DNA from 2 places in the Peribacillus sp. AS_2 genome. Region 1 is predicted to be linked to the other one. Evidence: predicted binding sites of a transcription regulator. Region 1 holds the regulator's gene; the other holds the start of a gene.
What was found. The regulator Rex, encoded in region 1, represses fermentation and respiration genes when NADH is low (regulators of the CRP and FNR family bind a similar motif). The targets are predictions, from matches to a motif close to TTGTGAAATATTTCACAA.
Positions count from the first base shown of each region.

Region 2: a site for Rex is predicted at 1,732-1,749, ahead of qoxA (cytochrome aa3 quinol oxidase subunit II). Genes of this name have one in related genera too.

Region 1 covers NZ_JAPTGA010000013.1:136,797-145,076, forward strand. Annotated here, with positions in the region: gene acnA (aconitate hydratase AcnA) at 1-1,218, opposite strand, end outside; gene OTG27_RS20905 (LysR family transcriptional regulator) at 1,437-2,306, shown strand; gene OTG27_RS20910 (RraA family protein) at 2,380-2,943, opposite strand; gene groL (chaperonin GroEL) at 3,477-5,114, opposite strand; gene groES (co-chaperone GroES) at 5,173-5,457, opposite strand; gene OTG27_RS20925 (CPBP family intramembrane glutamic endopeptidase) at 5,791-6,516, shown strand; gene OTG27_RS20930 (YdiK family protein) at 6,513-6,725, shown strand; gene OTG27_RS20935 (redox-sensing transcriptional repressor Rex) at 6,754-7,413, opposite strand; gene moaC (cyclic pyranopterin monophosphate synthase MoaC) at 7,447-7,953, opposite strand; gene OTG27_RS20945 (ABC transporter ATP-binding protein) at 8,087-8,280, shown strand, end outside.
Region 2 covers NZ_JAPTGA010000006.1:105,607-113,886, reverse strand. Annotated here, with positions in the region: gene qoxB (cytochrome aa3 quinol oxidase subunit I) at 1-615, opposite strand, end outside; gene qoxA (cytochrome aa3 quinol oxidase subunit II) at 689-1,612, opposite strand; gene OTG27_RS12650 (hypothetical protein) at 2,749-3,063, opposite strand; gene OTG27_RS12645 (S1C family serine protease) at 3,318-4,553, opposite strand; gene OTG27_RS12640 (hypothetical protein) at 4,746-5,426, opposite strand; gene OTG27_RS12635 (hypothetical protein) at 5,616-5,972, shown strand; partial or broken gene OTG27_RS12630 (helix-turn-helix domain-containing protein) at 6,081-6,533, opposite strand; gene OTG27_RS12625 (ketoacyl-ACP synthase III) at 7,030-8,013, opposite strand; gene OTG27_RS12620 (winged helix-turn-helix transcriptional regulator) at 8,277-8,280, opposite strand, start outside.

The DNA.
Region 1 (8,280 bases):
TTCAATCGGAGAACGGGCGACTTCATTAAAATTTAGTTTCATTTCAGTCAAATCAACTTTATCCTGAGGGCGTTTAGGTCCTGCAAGGCATGGTTTTATCGTAGATAAATTGAGTTCAACTAAATCAGAATAAACGGGTTCAGAGCTATCTTTTTCCATAAACATACCTTGGGCTTTATAATAAGCCTCAACTAACGTTATTTGCTCTTCACTGCGGCCAATAATCCTCAAGTAATTCAAAGTTTCCTGATCTACAGGAAAGAAGCCCATTGTCGCACCATACTCTGGTGCCATGTTGGCAACAGTTGCACGGTCAGCTATACTCATTTCCCCTACTCCAGGTCCAAAAAATTCTACGAACTTACCTACAACCCCTTTTCTTCTAAGGAGACTTGTAACTGTTAGTGCAACATCCGTTGCAGTTGCACCTTCTGGGAGTGATCCTGTTAATTTGAATCCAACTACTTCTGGGATTACAAAATAGACTGGCTGACCTAACATTGCTGCTTCTGCTTCAATTCCTCCAACTCCCCAAGCCACGACACCTAGTCCATTCACCATCGTTGTATGTGAATCTGTTCCTACAAGTGAATCAGGATACACTACTGTGGTATCACTTTCTTCCTTTGTGGCTGCAACTGATGATAGATACTCCATATTAATTTGATGCATGATCCCTGTTGCTGGAGGAACTACAGAAAAATTATTAAAGGAGCCCTGAGCCCAGCGGAGAAAACGAAAACGTTCCATGTTTCTTTCAAAATTAAGCTTTTCATTTAGCTGCATCGCATCCTGTCTGCCGAAATAGTCAACAGTTACGGAGTGGTCAACTACAAGATCTACCGGTATTAATGGATTAATATCCGTTACGTTTCCACCGATGTGATTCATTGTTTCACGCATCGCGGCTAAGTCAACCATTGCTGGTAATCCAGTTGTATCATGAAGAAGAACACGTGCGGGTTTAAAAGGAACCTCCTGATTTAGTTCTCGTTTGACTGACCAATTCGCTAATGTACTCACATGCCCTTCAGTTACACTTACACCGTCATAATTTCTGATGGCAGCCTCTAATAATACTTTTATTGAGTAAGGTAATTGAGAAATATTCCCTAATCCATTTTCCTCTAATGTTTCAATTCGATAATAACTATATATCTTTTCATTAATGACAATCTCTGACCGAACATTAAACCGTTCTTCAATTCCATTAAACAAGTTTCGTTCAACCCCTTTGGTAATTACTAATTAACTTCATTTTATTTTAAATTTCCTTACGCGAATAATATCAATATTTCATAGGCTGCCATGAAACTTTTATATATTAAATCATCGGTCATTTTTCAAATTTTACTGTTTATGTTATTGTTCAAGTGTAATTGAATGAATAGTTAAACAATTTTAAAATAAAGATAAAATTAAGGGAGTTAAAGCAAATGGATGATCGTGACTGGCTTATATTACATACATTATTTTATGAAAAAAGTATTACAAAGGCCGGACAAAGCCTATTTATTGCACAACCAACGCTAACAAAACGCCTTAAGCAAATCGAAACGGAATTTGGGGTTAAAATTGTTGATAGGGGAATAAAAGGAGTGCGGTTCACTCCAGAAGGAGAATATTTAGCTAAGCGTGCTGAAGAAATGCTCAATTCTTTCCGCGAAATTAAAGAAGATCTAGAAAATTTTAACCATAGTGTATCTGGAACGTTAAGATTGGGTGTTTCCAATTTTATTAGTAAATATAAGTTACCACTCTTATTAAAGTTGTTTAAAGAACGATATCCGGATGTTGAGTTTCAAGTAGACACAGGCTATAGCAAAGATATTTTCAATTTAGTTTATAATCAAGTTTCTCATGTCGGATTTATCCGCGGAGATTATAGTTGGCCGGATGAAAAGCATTTACTATTTGAAGAAGAGCTTTGTATAGTGTCTAGAAATGAAATAAACCTATCTGATCTTCCCAATCTCCCTAGAATCGACTACCGAACAGATCAACTCTATAAGCAAATCATTGAAAATTGGTGGGCAGAACATTATTCCCAGCCTCCATACATCGCGATGTCAGTTGACCAAGGTGATACTTGTAAGGAAATGGTTTTGAACGGGTTGGGCTATGCTATTATGCCTTCTCTTTTTTTGGATGGCATTAAAGATATTCATAAAATTGACTTAAAAGATAAGAAAGGGAATAGCTTAACCCAAAAAACATGGATGTTTTATTATAAAGAATCAGTAGATATGAATGTTGTCCGGGCATTTGTGGATTTTGTAAAAACCTTAAATGTTTATTCACTTTAAATTTCATAAAAAAAACATTTGAAAGGATAGAGTGTTACCTTCTATTCCTTCAAATGTTCATTTTTTCAAAAAACTATTTATTTAAAATAAATTCATCTAGATATTTTCTTATTTCTTCTCGATTACCTGAAACTTTCTCTGCTCGCTCATTATCTTTTTCTAGCTTTTCTAATGATTGATCTAAAACTTTTTCTTCTAACTGTTTAGGAATTACGACTACTCCATCAATATCACCAACAACAATATCTCCCGGATGTATCGTTGTCCCACCGCAGGAAATGGGGACATTAATTTCACCCATGCCCGCTTTTCCACTTGCAGCAATAGTTGTTCCCTTGCAAAACACTGGATAATTCAATGCCTTAATACCTTCAAGGTCTCGAACTACTCCATCTACAATTATCCCATTAATCCCCAATGTTTGAGCCATACCAACAATAAAATCACCTGCTATCGCTCGATACGTATCTCCTTTTGCATCAATAACCAACACATCACCTTGTTTAGCCTCACGAATTGCTTTTAAGACAACAAGATTATCACCTACAGGCATTTTTACTGTAAAAGCTCTCCCTGCAACTCGATAATCATCTTTAACTGGCTTAATGGTAGGAGATAAGTTATTAAGTCCTTTCATAGTATCTGATATACATGTTGTAGGAATTTCAGAAAACCTTTCAATAATACGCAATACAAACACACCTCTCTATCAAATTAATTGGAAGATTTTTATATAATGACTTAATTTCATTATAATAAAAGGAGGAATAAATAAATAATTCAAATTTTTCATATCTATCTATTTAAAATTCGAATGGACATATTTAACCCTGCCTATTTCAATTTAGTTACCTTTATAAAATCTCACCATTATTTACAAGTTTATTGACAAAAGATTGATTGAATTATCTTAATAGTGAAGGTTCATGAAATTGTTTCTAAAAGAAACAGCTTGCCTTTTAGACATACCTACACTTCACTATTGATTGAAGATGTAGTAGGAATTAAAAAAATCAACAACTATTAGGACATACAGAATTCAAATACAAAGAAAAAAGCCCCCCACAGTAAACTGTGAGAGGCCTTCAACTTTAAAGATATTCACATGTTAGGTGAGCATTCATGACTGAATCCTCGTTAAACCCCTCCATTAAGGGATTTAGCGAATGATTACATCATGCCGCCCATTCCGCCCATTCCGCCCATGTCAGGCATGCCCATTCCGCCAGCACCAGCAGGTTCTGGTTTGTCAGCAACGACAGCTTCTGTAGTTAAGAACATTGCTGCTACAGAACCAGCATTTTGTAGAGCTGAACGAGTTACTTTAGTAGGATCGACGATACCTGATTCGATCATGTTCACCCATTGTCCAGTAGCTGCGTTGAAGCCAGTGCCTACTGCTTCGCCTTTAAGGCGCTCTACGATTACAGAGCCTTCAAGTCCAGCATTGTGAGCGATTTGACGAACAGGCTCTTCGATGGCACGAAGAACGATTTTCACGCCTGTTGCTACGTCGCCTTCCGCTTGGATTTCAGCGATTTTATTGTATACGTTAAGAAGTGCTGTACCACCACCAGCTACGATACCTTCTTCAACAGCGGCACGAGTGGAGTTCAATGCATCTTCAATACGAAGTTTACGTTCTTTCAATTCTGTTTCAGTAGCTGCACCGACTTTGATTACCGCTACACCACCAGCTAATTTAGCAAGGCGTTCTTGTAATTTTTCACGGTCGAATTCAGAAGTTGTTTCTTCTAATTGAACACGGATTTGGTTTACACGAGCTTGGATTTGAGCTGTATCTCCAGATCCTTCAACGATCGTTGTATTTTCTTTTGTAACAACCACTTTAGACGCACGGCCTAATGAATCGATTGTTGCAGATTTAAGATCAAGTCCGATTTCTTCAGTGATTACTTCGCCGCCTGTAAGAGCTGCGATGTCTTCAAGCATTGCTTTACGACGGTCACCGAATCCAGGAGCTTTAACCGCAACAGCGTTGAATGTTCCACGAAGTTTGTTCACAACAAGAGTTGCAAGCGCTTCGCCTTCTACATCTTCAGCAATCAATAATAGCGGTTTTCCTTGTTGTACAACTTGCTCAAGTACAGGAAGGATTTCTTGGATATTCGTGATTTTTTTATCAGTGATCAAGATATATGGATTCTCAAGGACAGCTTCCATTTTATCTGAATCAGTAACCATGTATGGAGATGCATATCCGCGATCGAATTGCATACCTTCTACTACGTCCAACTCAGTTGTGAAACCTTTAGACTCTTCGATTGTGATGACGCCGTCGTTACCAACGCGCTCCATTGCTTCCGCAATCAGTTGGCCCACTTCTTCATCAGCTGAAGATATGGCAGCAACTTGTGCGATTGATTCTTTGTTTTCAACAGGTTTGGAAATGGCTTTCAATTCTGCAATTGCTGAATTGACCGCTTTCTCGATTCCTTTACGGATACCCATTGGGTTCGCACCAGCTGTTACGTTTTTAAGACCTTCACGGATCATCGCTTGCGCAAGAACCGTTGCAGTAGTTGTACCGTCACCAGCTACGTCGTTTGTTTTGCTTGCTACTTCAGCAACCAATTTCGCACCCATGTTTTCGAATGCATCTTCCAATTCGATTTCTTTAGCGATCGTCACACCGTCATTTGTGATAAGCGGCGAACCGAATTTTTTCTCAAGAACCACGTTACGACCTTTTGGTCCAAGCGTTACTTTAACTGCATCTGCAAGTGCGTCCACACCGCGAAGCATGGAGCGGCGAGCTTCTTCACTAAATTTAATTTCTTTAGCCATTTATAAGTACCTCCCTAAAATTTAAGAAAATTTTCGTTCAGTTAAGTATGATGTATAATTAGCCGATAACAGCTAGAATGTCGCTTTCACGTAAAATTAAGTATTCAGTGTCTTCGTATTTAACTTCAGTACCTGCATATTTTGAGAAGATAATTAGATCGCCTTGGGCAACCTCTAAAGCAACACGTTCGCCATTTTCAAGGACACGGCCAGTACCAACTGCTACTACCTTACCTTCTTGTGGCTTTTCTTTAGCAGTATCAGGAAGAACAATACCGCTTGCAGTTTTTTCTTCAGTTTGAACTAGTTCAATAATAACGCGATCACCTAATGGTTTTAACAAGTGAAACAACCTCCTCATATTCTCTTGATAATTTGTTTCATGATTATTAGCACTCATCATCATCGAGTGCTAACACATTTATAATATTAAATAAACCGAGCCTTTTTTGCAAGTATCTTATTGAAAATTTTTTATTAATTTCTGATAAATTACGGGTATACTACTTTAGCATAATGATTTCCTAAACTTAGTCATTGAAATGTCATGTTAGGGGTACCTTTAAGTGGTGTTCTGCCCCAATTTTTGATACCATTTTGTAGTATGCGTTTATAGATTGTCCCCATGTCAGTAACGTTCCAAGCGGATGGGTGACTATAAAAGGAGTTTTCATTTTTGAAAAAAGAATATTGGTTCGTCATCATCACTTATATTGCCATGCAATTATCCAGTATTGTCGGGGTACCCATTTTCATGCTGATCGGGTCTTATACCGGAATGCCGGCTGATGAACTCGAAGTGAAATCTGCAGCATACTGGATAGTTTTCAGTTTTCTCGCTGCTTTATTCCTGATTCTTTTTTTAATGAGAAAAGATATGAGGGAAAAGCTGGACACGAGAAACCAAACTTCCGTATCCATGTCCATATTATGGGCAATTGCAGGAGTGTTCATGGCTCTTTTTGCGCAAAGCATTGCCGGAAGCATTGAACAAATGCTTGGGGTGGAGTCTGAATCTGAAAATACGCAGCAACTCATTTCACTCATTTACAAAGTCCCCATGGTCATTTTCGTCACTTCAGTAATTGGACCTATATTGGAAGAATTAATTTTCCGTAAAATTATTTTCGGATCACTTCATAAACGCTTTAACTTCTTTATTTCTGCTTTAATCAGCTCAGTTATTTTCGGCTTGGCGCATGGTGAATTTGAACATCTTCTTTTATATACGGCAATGGGCTTCACTTTTGCTTTCCTTTATGCGAAAACAGGCCGCATTCTCGTTTCCATGAGCGCTCATATTGCGATGAACACGCTTGTTATCATCCTTCAAGTGGTATATCGGGAGGATATTGAGAAGATGCTAGATACTGCACAGGCCTTCATCGGAGGTTTATTATGAAACGTCAATCACCATTATTCATGGGCATCATTTATGCAGGCTTAGGGGCTCTTTTTACCGCTATCGCAATTCAAACCGTCAATTCTTCTGGATGGGGACTCTTTGCCTACATACTTGTCCTTATTGCGACCCTTGATTTTGGATCGGGATTACGCATGATCATGCTGCACTTTAAGATTAAAGCCGCACAAAAAAATAAGAAAAAATAAAAAAACGCTGCATAAATGCAGCGTTTTTTCATTCCTCCAAAGCCGCTTCTTCCACTACCGGATAATGCTTCAGGAAGTAGATGAGCGACTGAAGTTCCACGGCCAGGTCAATGTGGTGGACCCTTATGGATGGCGGCACGGTCAGCCGTGCAGGTGTGAAATTCAATATTCCTTTTATGTCAGCTTTGACTAGACGATCGGTTATCGTCTGGGCTACCTGTGCAGGCACTGTCAATATCGCTGCAGTAATATTATTTTCCTGCAATAGTGTATCGATTTGATCCATATGGTAGATGGGCACATCAGCTATTCGCTTGCCGACCTTTTCTTCAGATACTTCGAAAGCCATTTCAATTTTTGTATTATTATTTTTCATGAAATTGTAATTTAAAAAAGCGGTTCCTAAATTTCCCACTCCGATTAAAGCGACTTTGGTCAATTCATCTTGATCAAGTGTTTTTCTAAAGAAGGATAATAAATAATTGACATTGTAGCCGTAGCCTTTTTTCCCAAGCGCGCCAAAGTAGGAAAAATCACGGCGAATGGTAGCAGAATCCACTTTTACGGCTTCACTTAGCTCAGCCGAGGAAACTCTTTGTTTGCCTGAGGAATGTAAGTTCTTTAAAAATCGATAATACAATGGCAACCTTTTGGCTGTTGCCTGCGGTATCTTTGGGTCATGGTTCATTGTTCTTCCCCGCCTTCACACATGCTTTTCAACTTAATCTCTATCTGTTCGTTTTACTTGCCTTTTATAATCGCTACTAGACACTCCGCCTGTTTTCTCCACTAAGAATGTAGGCCCGATCACCATTCCCTTATCAATGGCCTTACACATGTCATAAACAGTCAAGGCAGTCACGGATGCAGCTGTTAACGCTTCCATTTCCACACCTGTACTCCCTTTTGTCTTAGCTTCCGTTTCAATCCTAAGCCTATATCCTTGTTCTTCTTTTTCCCAATCAAAGGCTATATTGACCCCTTGCAGAGCAATGGGATGGCACATCGGAATTATATTGGATGTATTTTTGCTGGCCATGATTCCTGCAACTTGTGCAACAGCCAGTACATCACCTTTTTTCATTTTATGGTTCGTGACCAATTCATATATTTCATCATTCAATAAAATGCTCGACTGAGCCACTGCCGTCCGGGTTGTTTCAGGCTTAGCACTCACATCGACCATTTTGGCCCTGCCCTGTTCATTAAAATGCGTTAAGTCTCCCATTTAAGTAACCCCTCCTAAATCATACACTATTATTCCACTTTATGTAATAGCTTTTCTTTCAGCTTGGAACCAAGCTGTTGCCGATAATAACTAAAATACGTTAAACTAACAGTAATCAATTGAGGTGAAATCTATGATTTTATTACAAATCAATCAACTATCGAAATATTATGGAGCTGAACTTATTTTATCAAATATGAAGCTCGAAGTTCAAAATAAAGATCGAATTGCCCTTGTCGGCCGAAATGGCGCCGGCAAATCCACTCTGCTAAAAATCATTGCCGGGCAGCTTTCCCATGATGGCGGTGAAATAATCAAACCAAAAGG
Region 2 (8,280 bases), on a different contig from region 1:
GATAAAGTTGATACCAGTCATTAATGTACCAATACCTGCGATTTGAAGTGAAATCGCGTAATAGTTCGAACCGACTGATTCACTGAAATCGTTACTTGCCAGCGGGAAGTAAGATGTCCAACCTGCATCAGGAGAACCACCCACTACGAAAGAGATGTTAAATAGCATTGCCCCCATGAAGAATAACCAGAAGCTTACTGCGTTCAGACGTGGGAATGCTACGTCACGCGCTCCAATTTGTAATGGTGTAACAATGTTCATTAACCCAATGATAAATGGCATAGCCATGAACAGGATCATGACGACCCCGTGTGTTGTAAATACCTCATTATAATGCTGTCCATCCAAAAGACCGTTATCTGGAATAGCCGTTTGAGCACGCATCATAAGAGCATCGACGCCACCGCGGAAAAGCATAAGCAGTGCTGCCAAGATGTACATGATACCAATACGTTTATGGTCAACCGTTGTTAACCACTCACGCCATAAGTAACCCCATTTTTTAAAATAGGTAATTCCGGCAACAACCGCAATCATGGTTAAACCAATGGCAACCATGGATGCATAAATCGCAGGACTTGGATGAGGTACGGCAAATCGATCAAAGTAATCCATACTTTTGTGACTCCTTTCAGGAAAATATTCCTTATCTTGTAAACCTAGTTGTTTTATCGAACGAAATTAATTCTTAGTGATTCATGTTGCTGTGTTCTGAATGTTCCTCGTGTGAATCCTTGGAATCATGTTCTTCAGTATCAGAAGATCCGTGGTCATGACCAGCATTTTCCCCTTCAGGAGCTGGTGAAAACTCTAAGTGAGTTCCAGTGTATGTGGATTGTCCCACATGACCAGGTTTTAATAATTCATTGAATTTTTCCTCAGTAATCGGTTTAGCAGTAGCTTTAATTTCATCTACCCACTTATCGTAATCTTTTGCTGACAATGCTTTAACGTTGAACGTTTGCTGAGCAAAACCTGAACCACTGAAGTTTGAATTTCGACCCATATACTCACCTGGTACATCAGCTGCTAAGTGCAACGTATTAACCATGTCCGACATCGCGTATTTTTGTCCTCCAAGTTGCGGAATCCAGAAACTTGAGATTGGACCGAATGAGTAAAGTTTAAATTCGATTGGTCGGTTAGTCGGTATAAACAGATAGTTGACCGTTTCGATATCTTCTTCCGGATAACTAAAATGCCACTTCCAGTTGGAAGATGAAGCGTAAATAACTAAAGGTTCTTGATCTCCGTATCCTTTAGGTGTTGCCTCAACTTCATTTGTTGTTTTAACAGTAACAACGGATAGGAAAGCGACGATTATAATTGGGATCGCAACCCAAATTATTTCAAGAACCTTACTTCCTTCAATATGAGGCGGTTCATAATCATCACGTTGTTTGGAAGCACGATATTTCATTATCATGAAGATATACAGTACCATAACGACAAGGACGACAAAGGCCATTGTCCATATCGAAATCATAATAACATCTGCTTGTGTTGCAGCTACTGGCCCTTTAGGGTCCAAGACCATTAATGGGTTATCGCAACCGGTTAGCACAGTGGCAATAGTAAAAAGTATAGTTAATAGAGCCCATTTTATTTTCATAGTACTACCCCTTTCTTACATAATAAAATTCCAATTGGTAATTATTCGGACAAAGTGTTACCATGTTCACAAACCCCGACATACCAATATTAATCCCAAGTCTAAAAAAAGACAATACAAAGTGACATCTGTCACATAAAGTTCAATAAAGAGCAGTAAGAAGATGGTAAATGAACGGAAATGTTCGAAAATCTTTAGCAAATGAAATATAATAATTGTTTAATAACATACATATGGAATTCACTTATCATTACAGGATTGCATATATTGCCGGTCCACTATCCATTTATTATTACTCTAATATAATGAAATGAAAATTTCACATTATATTCTCCGTGTTTATTGCCTCAACCTCCCTCAAGAATATGAATGATATTACCTATCCTGTCAAGTAGGTATTTATCGTTGGAAAACATGATTTAAAACGGATTTTTCACACTCGGCCAGGGAAGTTGGTAAATGGTAGCCGCATTGGATATGATGTTGAATCCATGCTTCCAAACTCTATTGATCCAACACTGGTCAATATTATATGTATATAAGGAAACAACGAGTGGGTAAATTGGGCTCTTTCTCATTGCAATACTTATTGCCCTTTCAGTATTCCTAACGAGCCGTTTACCAGTAGTCATAAGTGAAATAATTCAGGGGTCGGCCAAACTTGTTGCAACTAGTGATGTTTATCGGTCAGCAGGACAGGTCTGAATTACAGAAAAGGACATTTGGTTGTTCAATAAACTCCGCCTTTGAAACCCACACTTCCTCATTGAATGAAACTTCAAGTAAAAGTGTAAAAAAAAACCACGAGAAAAGGACTTTTAAAAAATGTCCTTTTCTCGTGGATATAGTTCAAAGTTTAAAGTTAGAACTTCCTGCGTTCGGGCAGTTCGGTTTGGATATCCGAGCACATCGTGTGTATTCCATTAAATGAAAGGGTTGGTCATATTTTTGATACATAACGAGCGCAGTATATTGTATTGAATTAAAAAGTAGCCAACTGATAATTAATCCAAGTCCTCCACAAAATGAAAGCGCATTCAATCATTCGGATCACTTTGACTCAAATTCTTTAGACAGGCGTTCATCCATGTTAGTAAATCTGATGATAGAATGCTCATTATGCTATATTCCTCGTTTTAGTTACTGAATTCTGTACTTCTTTTTGTTTGGGTGTTAGCCTTTGACTTCATTTTTATGATTTTAGTCGTTTCCGGTACAATTCTTTCACCTTTATGTGTTTTCATTACCATTTCTTCTGTCAGGACAAAAAATATACCAACTAGAAAAATTGCAGCTGCGCTTAGTGTGATGGCGATTCCAACGGAGGTAAATATATAATCTTTATTGTAATCGCTTACAATGAAACTTAAAGCAAAAATAATAATTCCGATTACACAACCTGTGCCCGATACCCATTTCACTGCATCTAACATCTTCTGATTAGCTTCCATAATTTCATCCCCTTTCTTTCTATTTTATGACATTTCACAAATTTGTCAAATCTTTTCTATATTTTAACATATCCACAATGGAAACCTTGACAAGTAGAACACGCCACTATTAGCTTTTAGGTATTAAAGACTATATGAAGAATCTAAAAAACAGTGCAAATACACTATCTATTTTTCCGATATAACCTTGTGTTTACTATTAAAAACTTCTAAATAAAAGGCCCCTGATGAATGATCAGGGGCCTTACCTCTTTCTATGGTTTTTGCAAGGTTATCGATACCGTTTTCTCTTCAGTACCTCGGTATACTTTAATTTTTACTTTATCGCCGATTTTCTTATTTGTATATAAGTATTTCCTTAATGCTGCGGAAGTATTTATCTTCGTTCCATCAATCTTAACAATGATATCCTGTTGCTTTAGCCCTCCATTCGCCGCAGCCGATCCCGCTTCTATACTCGTCACCATTACACCGGACTTTACGGCTTCAGGAACATTTTGAATGTAATATTGCGGCAGTTCTTCCATACTGGCCAAGCTGACTCCTAAATATGGACGTGTGATTTTTCCATTTTCAATCAGTTCCGTAACAATCGGAATCACATCATTACTTGGTATGGCAAACCCTAAGCCTTCCACACCGTTTTCAGAAATCTTCAGACTGTTTATGCCGATCACTTCCCCAGCGGTGTTGATCAATGCACCGCCGCTATTGCCAGGGTTGATTGCTGCATCGGTTTGAAGGACATCAAGTGCCCACTCCCCGTCCGCGGTATCGACTGAAATGGTGCGTCCGTTGGCACTGACGATCCCTTGTGTAACCGATCTTGAAAAATCAAGTCCAAGTGGGTTGCCAATTGCCAATACCTCTTCACCTGGACGCATGCTATCAGAATTCCCGAATTTAATTCCCTCTGGTGCTTTCGAGGCATCAATTGTCAAAACCGCTAAATCCGTCAAAGCATCGGCCCCGACAACAGCTGCCGTTGCCTTTTGTCCGTCATACAATGAAATTTCGACTTCCTTAGCTCCTTCAATAACATGATTGTTCGTGATGATATAGGCCTTCCCATCAGCTTTTTTATAAATGACCCCTGAGCCAGTTCCGCTCTCAACCGTTTCGCTCTCCGTGCTTTGCCGCTGGTACGGGTTCTGGCTTTGCATCTCCTGTAAATTCACGACCCCTACAATCGATTTGGATGCTGATTCGACCATCTCTGCCCTATCATTTGAATCCGTACTTGTCGATAACTTTTCCGCCGTGACATTTTTATCCTTTTCAACACTGTCCGTTTGCTGTACACCTGCCGTTTCGGTTGACTCATTCACTGAACTTTTCCCTTGATCTATAAATTCTCCGCCAAATAGAAATACAGATGATGTAACCATAGAAGCAACCGTTCCGGAAACAAGGCTAGTTATCCAGAGAGACTTACCCTTTTTCCGTTCTGCCTTGATTCTGACTTGCTCCTCACCATTATAATTCTCCATCTTTATCCCTCCTATGATTGTCCTTTACTTGCCTCAATCATAAACAGGAATTATTAAAAAATCCTTAAGAAAATAAAGAATTCGGCTATCCTTTAACAAAAATCAAAAAATTTTATCGAATCCTGTATGTTGCCGCACAACAAAATAAAAAGGCCACAACAGGGGCCTCCCATTTCGACCATTCAGTTATCCTTACATGACTTCATAAACTTCTTTGGTCTCCTTATTCACGCCATACCAGCCCCAAGTGGTTTTGTGTCCGCTTTTCTGACTAGGTTCATCTACCTCGAAAACATGAAAAATATAATCTCCCTTTTCGGCATCATGATCATATTCGATTTGCAATTGCGAAAAGTTTTCCATATCCACGTAATCCCTCACAAGCTTCTCCGCCTGAGATTTACTTAATGAACGATCCGAATCCTTGCTTCCTTCTTTGCCTTTTGTATCCGTTCCCGCCACATCTTCTGTTTTGGATCCTTCCTCGGTTGTTTCCTCCGTGGATTTCACTTCATCATTTCCCACTACTGCTTCTATCGTGGCGGAGTCTGATACCGGGTGCATTTCCGCCGCCTTTGAAACCATTTGTTTACCTTCCCGGTATTTTGCTTTATATGCGGTTGCTTCTTCAAAATCTTTTTTGGCCGATTCAAAATCCTGTTCGTCGTATTTCTTCATTCCACTCGCCAGCAAACCTGAAAGATCCATTAACTCCCTTGATTTAGGTGTTTTTGCTTCTTTATAAGCTAATTCAAATGCCTCGTGGGCTTCTAAATAATTTTCCTCATTCAACTGACTTTTCCCTAAATCCATATTGGAATCATAATTCCTTGTTACGCAGCCTGAAGCAATCAACACAAAAAAAACAACCATGATTGACCTCTTCACTATATCACCACTCCATTTGCCATATTATTCTGTAAATCCATCTTAAACCATTTGATAAGGAGTCCGATACCTTTATTTCCTATCTTTTTCATTAAGGAAATGTTTACTTTCATGATTAACTTTTTACAAATAGTGGTACAGAATAGATAAATGCCGGAAAGGGTGATGTGCAGAATGATACAGGAAAAACATACCTACCATGTCGATTTGGTCAGCGGTGACGTACTCGGACAAAAACTTGAAGAGAATCCGAGTTTCACGGTGCACGCAACTGATGAGGAACTTGCAGAATTGAAACAATGCTTGGAGGAACACCGAAAAGATGACCTGGAGGCATATGCCCGATCACATGTGCCCTATCTTCTCTATCATCATGACCGGGCAAATGATAAATACGATGCAGCCATGAAAAGGCTTTATGCCCTCATTTATAAATTAGGGGATGAAACGGCACGAAATCATATTGAAGAAATTGGCATATTGAAAGATAACAAATTCGAGGGAAATGAAGAAGTGCAAAAGTTCAAATAAAAACATAGAACAGAACCTGAAATTCAAAGGTTCTGTTCTTTTATGATCAGTTTTCCAAAAGGTTTTCATTCCCATGTGAATCACTATCATTTTTAGAAGAAAGTATTTTTAATCTACATATTTATCCTTCAAATAATCCGAACCGATACCGCCAATAACCATCAAAGCAAATGGTAAAAAACTCGCTAAAACTGGCATGCTCTTTAAAATGGTAATATCCGTGCCGGCAAATTTGTTAAGACCAAAAATAATTAATTTAGACACTAACAAAAATGCTCCTATTAGTAACAAGATATCAAAAAACATTTTCCAATTTGGAAATGCTAACTGCTTACTTTCCCGTATTATTTTTTCTTTCAATTCCTCGTCACTCCTTAATAATTCATCTACCGTAATCTAAAATAAATCACTCAGATTAATGAGTACTTCAATACTTGGATAATTTTTTCCCGTTTCCCATTTGGACACAGATTGGCGACTCACATGAATCTTCTCTGCAAGATCATTTTGTGACCAATTTCTTTTTTCCCGTTCTTTTTTTAATCGTTCGCTAAAAATGATAATGAGTTCATCGCCTTTCCTACTCCTAGTATTGTGAGATGAATCGTGCAAAGTAAAGATAGTAATAAGCGCAATACTATGCAACCTATGAGTGACACCGAGGAAAACCTTGATATATCAAGGGTATCCGTTTAATTTTATGGAATTGGTGCAGAAAGAAAAAATTTTAAAAAATAGCAGCCAGTTAACACGAAAGTGGCAGGGAAAAGCCTTGTAAGATCGCTTTCTAATTTCACGAATCATTTTTTGTGGCTTTTGCAATTCCCAATTCTTCAGGATAATTCCGTGAGTAAAAAACATAACGGAAACTGTTCTTTATAGATTTCTTTTCCTCATTATTTGCAGTTCAAATGAAGGTAATGTTCCTGCATCGTTTTAAAGATAGTTTTTACCTTACCTTGAATATATAATTCTGCAAAGAATCATACTTTAAGAAGGCCCCCGATGAGAGGCCTTCTTCTGGAACAAACTCAGTTTTTAGTTATGGAAAATAGCTTTATAGGGTCCAATCGATAAGCAATCCAGCTTGAGCTAATCCACCGCCGAAACCATATAATAAAACCTTCTCACCACCACGGAGCTTCCCTTCTTTTATCCCTATTTCCAAAGATAAGGGAATTGTTGCTGAAGAAGTATTTCCATACCCCACTAAGCTATATAAAGTTCGTTCGATTGGAAAGCCGCTTCTTTCACATATTGACTCGATCATTCTTAAATTTGCACTATGCGGTACGAACCAATCAACATCATTCAATTGATATTCTGCATTTTTCACCACAGTTTGCATTCCTTTTGGAACGGTCGTGACAGCCCATTTATAAACCTCACGTCCGTTTTGTACAAGGTTGCCGCTATCATTTAAGTCTTCACCATTTATGCGTGTCGACAGGTTTGTACTATATAAATGTTTTCCGCCTTCACCCTCCGAATATAAATGTGAAGAAAGAAAACTTGGCTGTTTTTCATCATATTCTACAAGAACTGCTCCTCCGCCATCTCCAAATAAAATACAAGTGGCTCGATCTTCATAGTCCATAAGTTTTGATAAAGTATCCGCTCCAATAACTAGGATTTTCTTATTTAATCCCGATGTTACTAATCCATTAGCTACATGGAGCCCATAAGTAAATCCTGCACAGGCAGCGTTTAAATCAATAGCTCCAGTATTCTTAATGCCTAGCTTTGCTTGGACTAAAGATGCTACACTTGGAGTGTTAAAATCAGGAGTAAAGGTACAGACAATGATCATATCAACATCTTCGACAGATTTATCATACCGTTCCATTAAATCCTTTACAGCTTTATAACCTATATCACTAGTAAACTCCTCTTCATGTGCAATTCTTCGTTCTTTAATACCGGTACGTTTAACAATCCATTCATCATTGGTTTCAACCATTTTTTCTAAGTCTTTATTTGTTAACCTTTTTTCAGGAACATACGAACCTATCGCAGTAATACGTGCTTTGGATTTGAACATAGAATAGCCACCTCGTGTGTATGAATTGCATCATTTTATAACTTGATATTAACACCTGGTACTAATTATAAAGCAAAAAAAATCTTATGCAACTAACCGTTACATTAAAAAAAGAGCGGGCGGGGCAAAGCACCTGTTAGTCTAATACAATCTTTAGAGAGAATGCCAAAAGTCATCTTCAAGACATTTCCTCTAATAATATTAAATTCTGCTTGCCTTACTGAACTTATCAAAAAAATCCATACTACTAGTTGATGCAGATCTTAT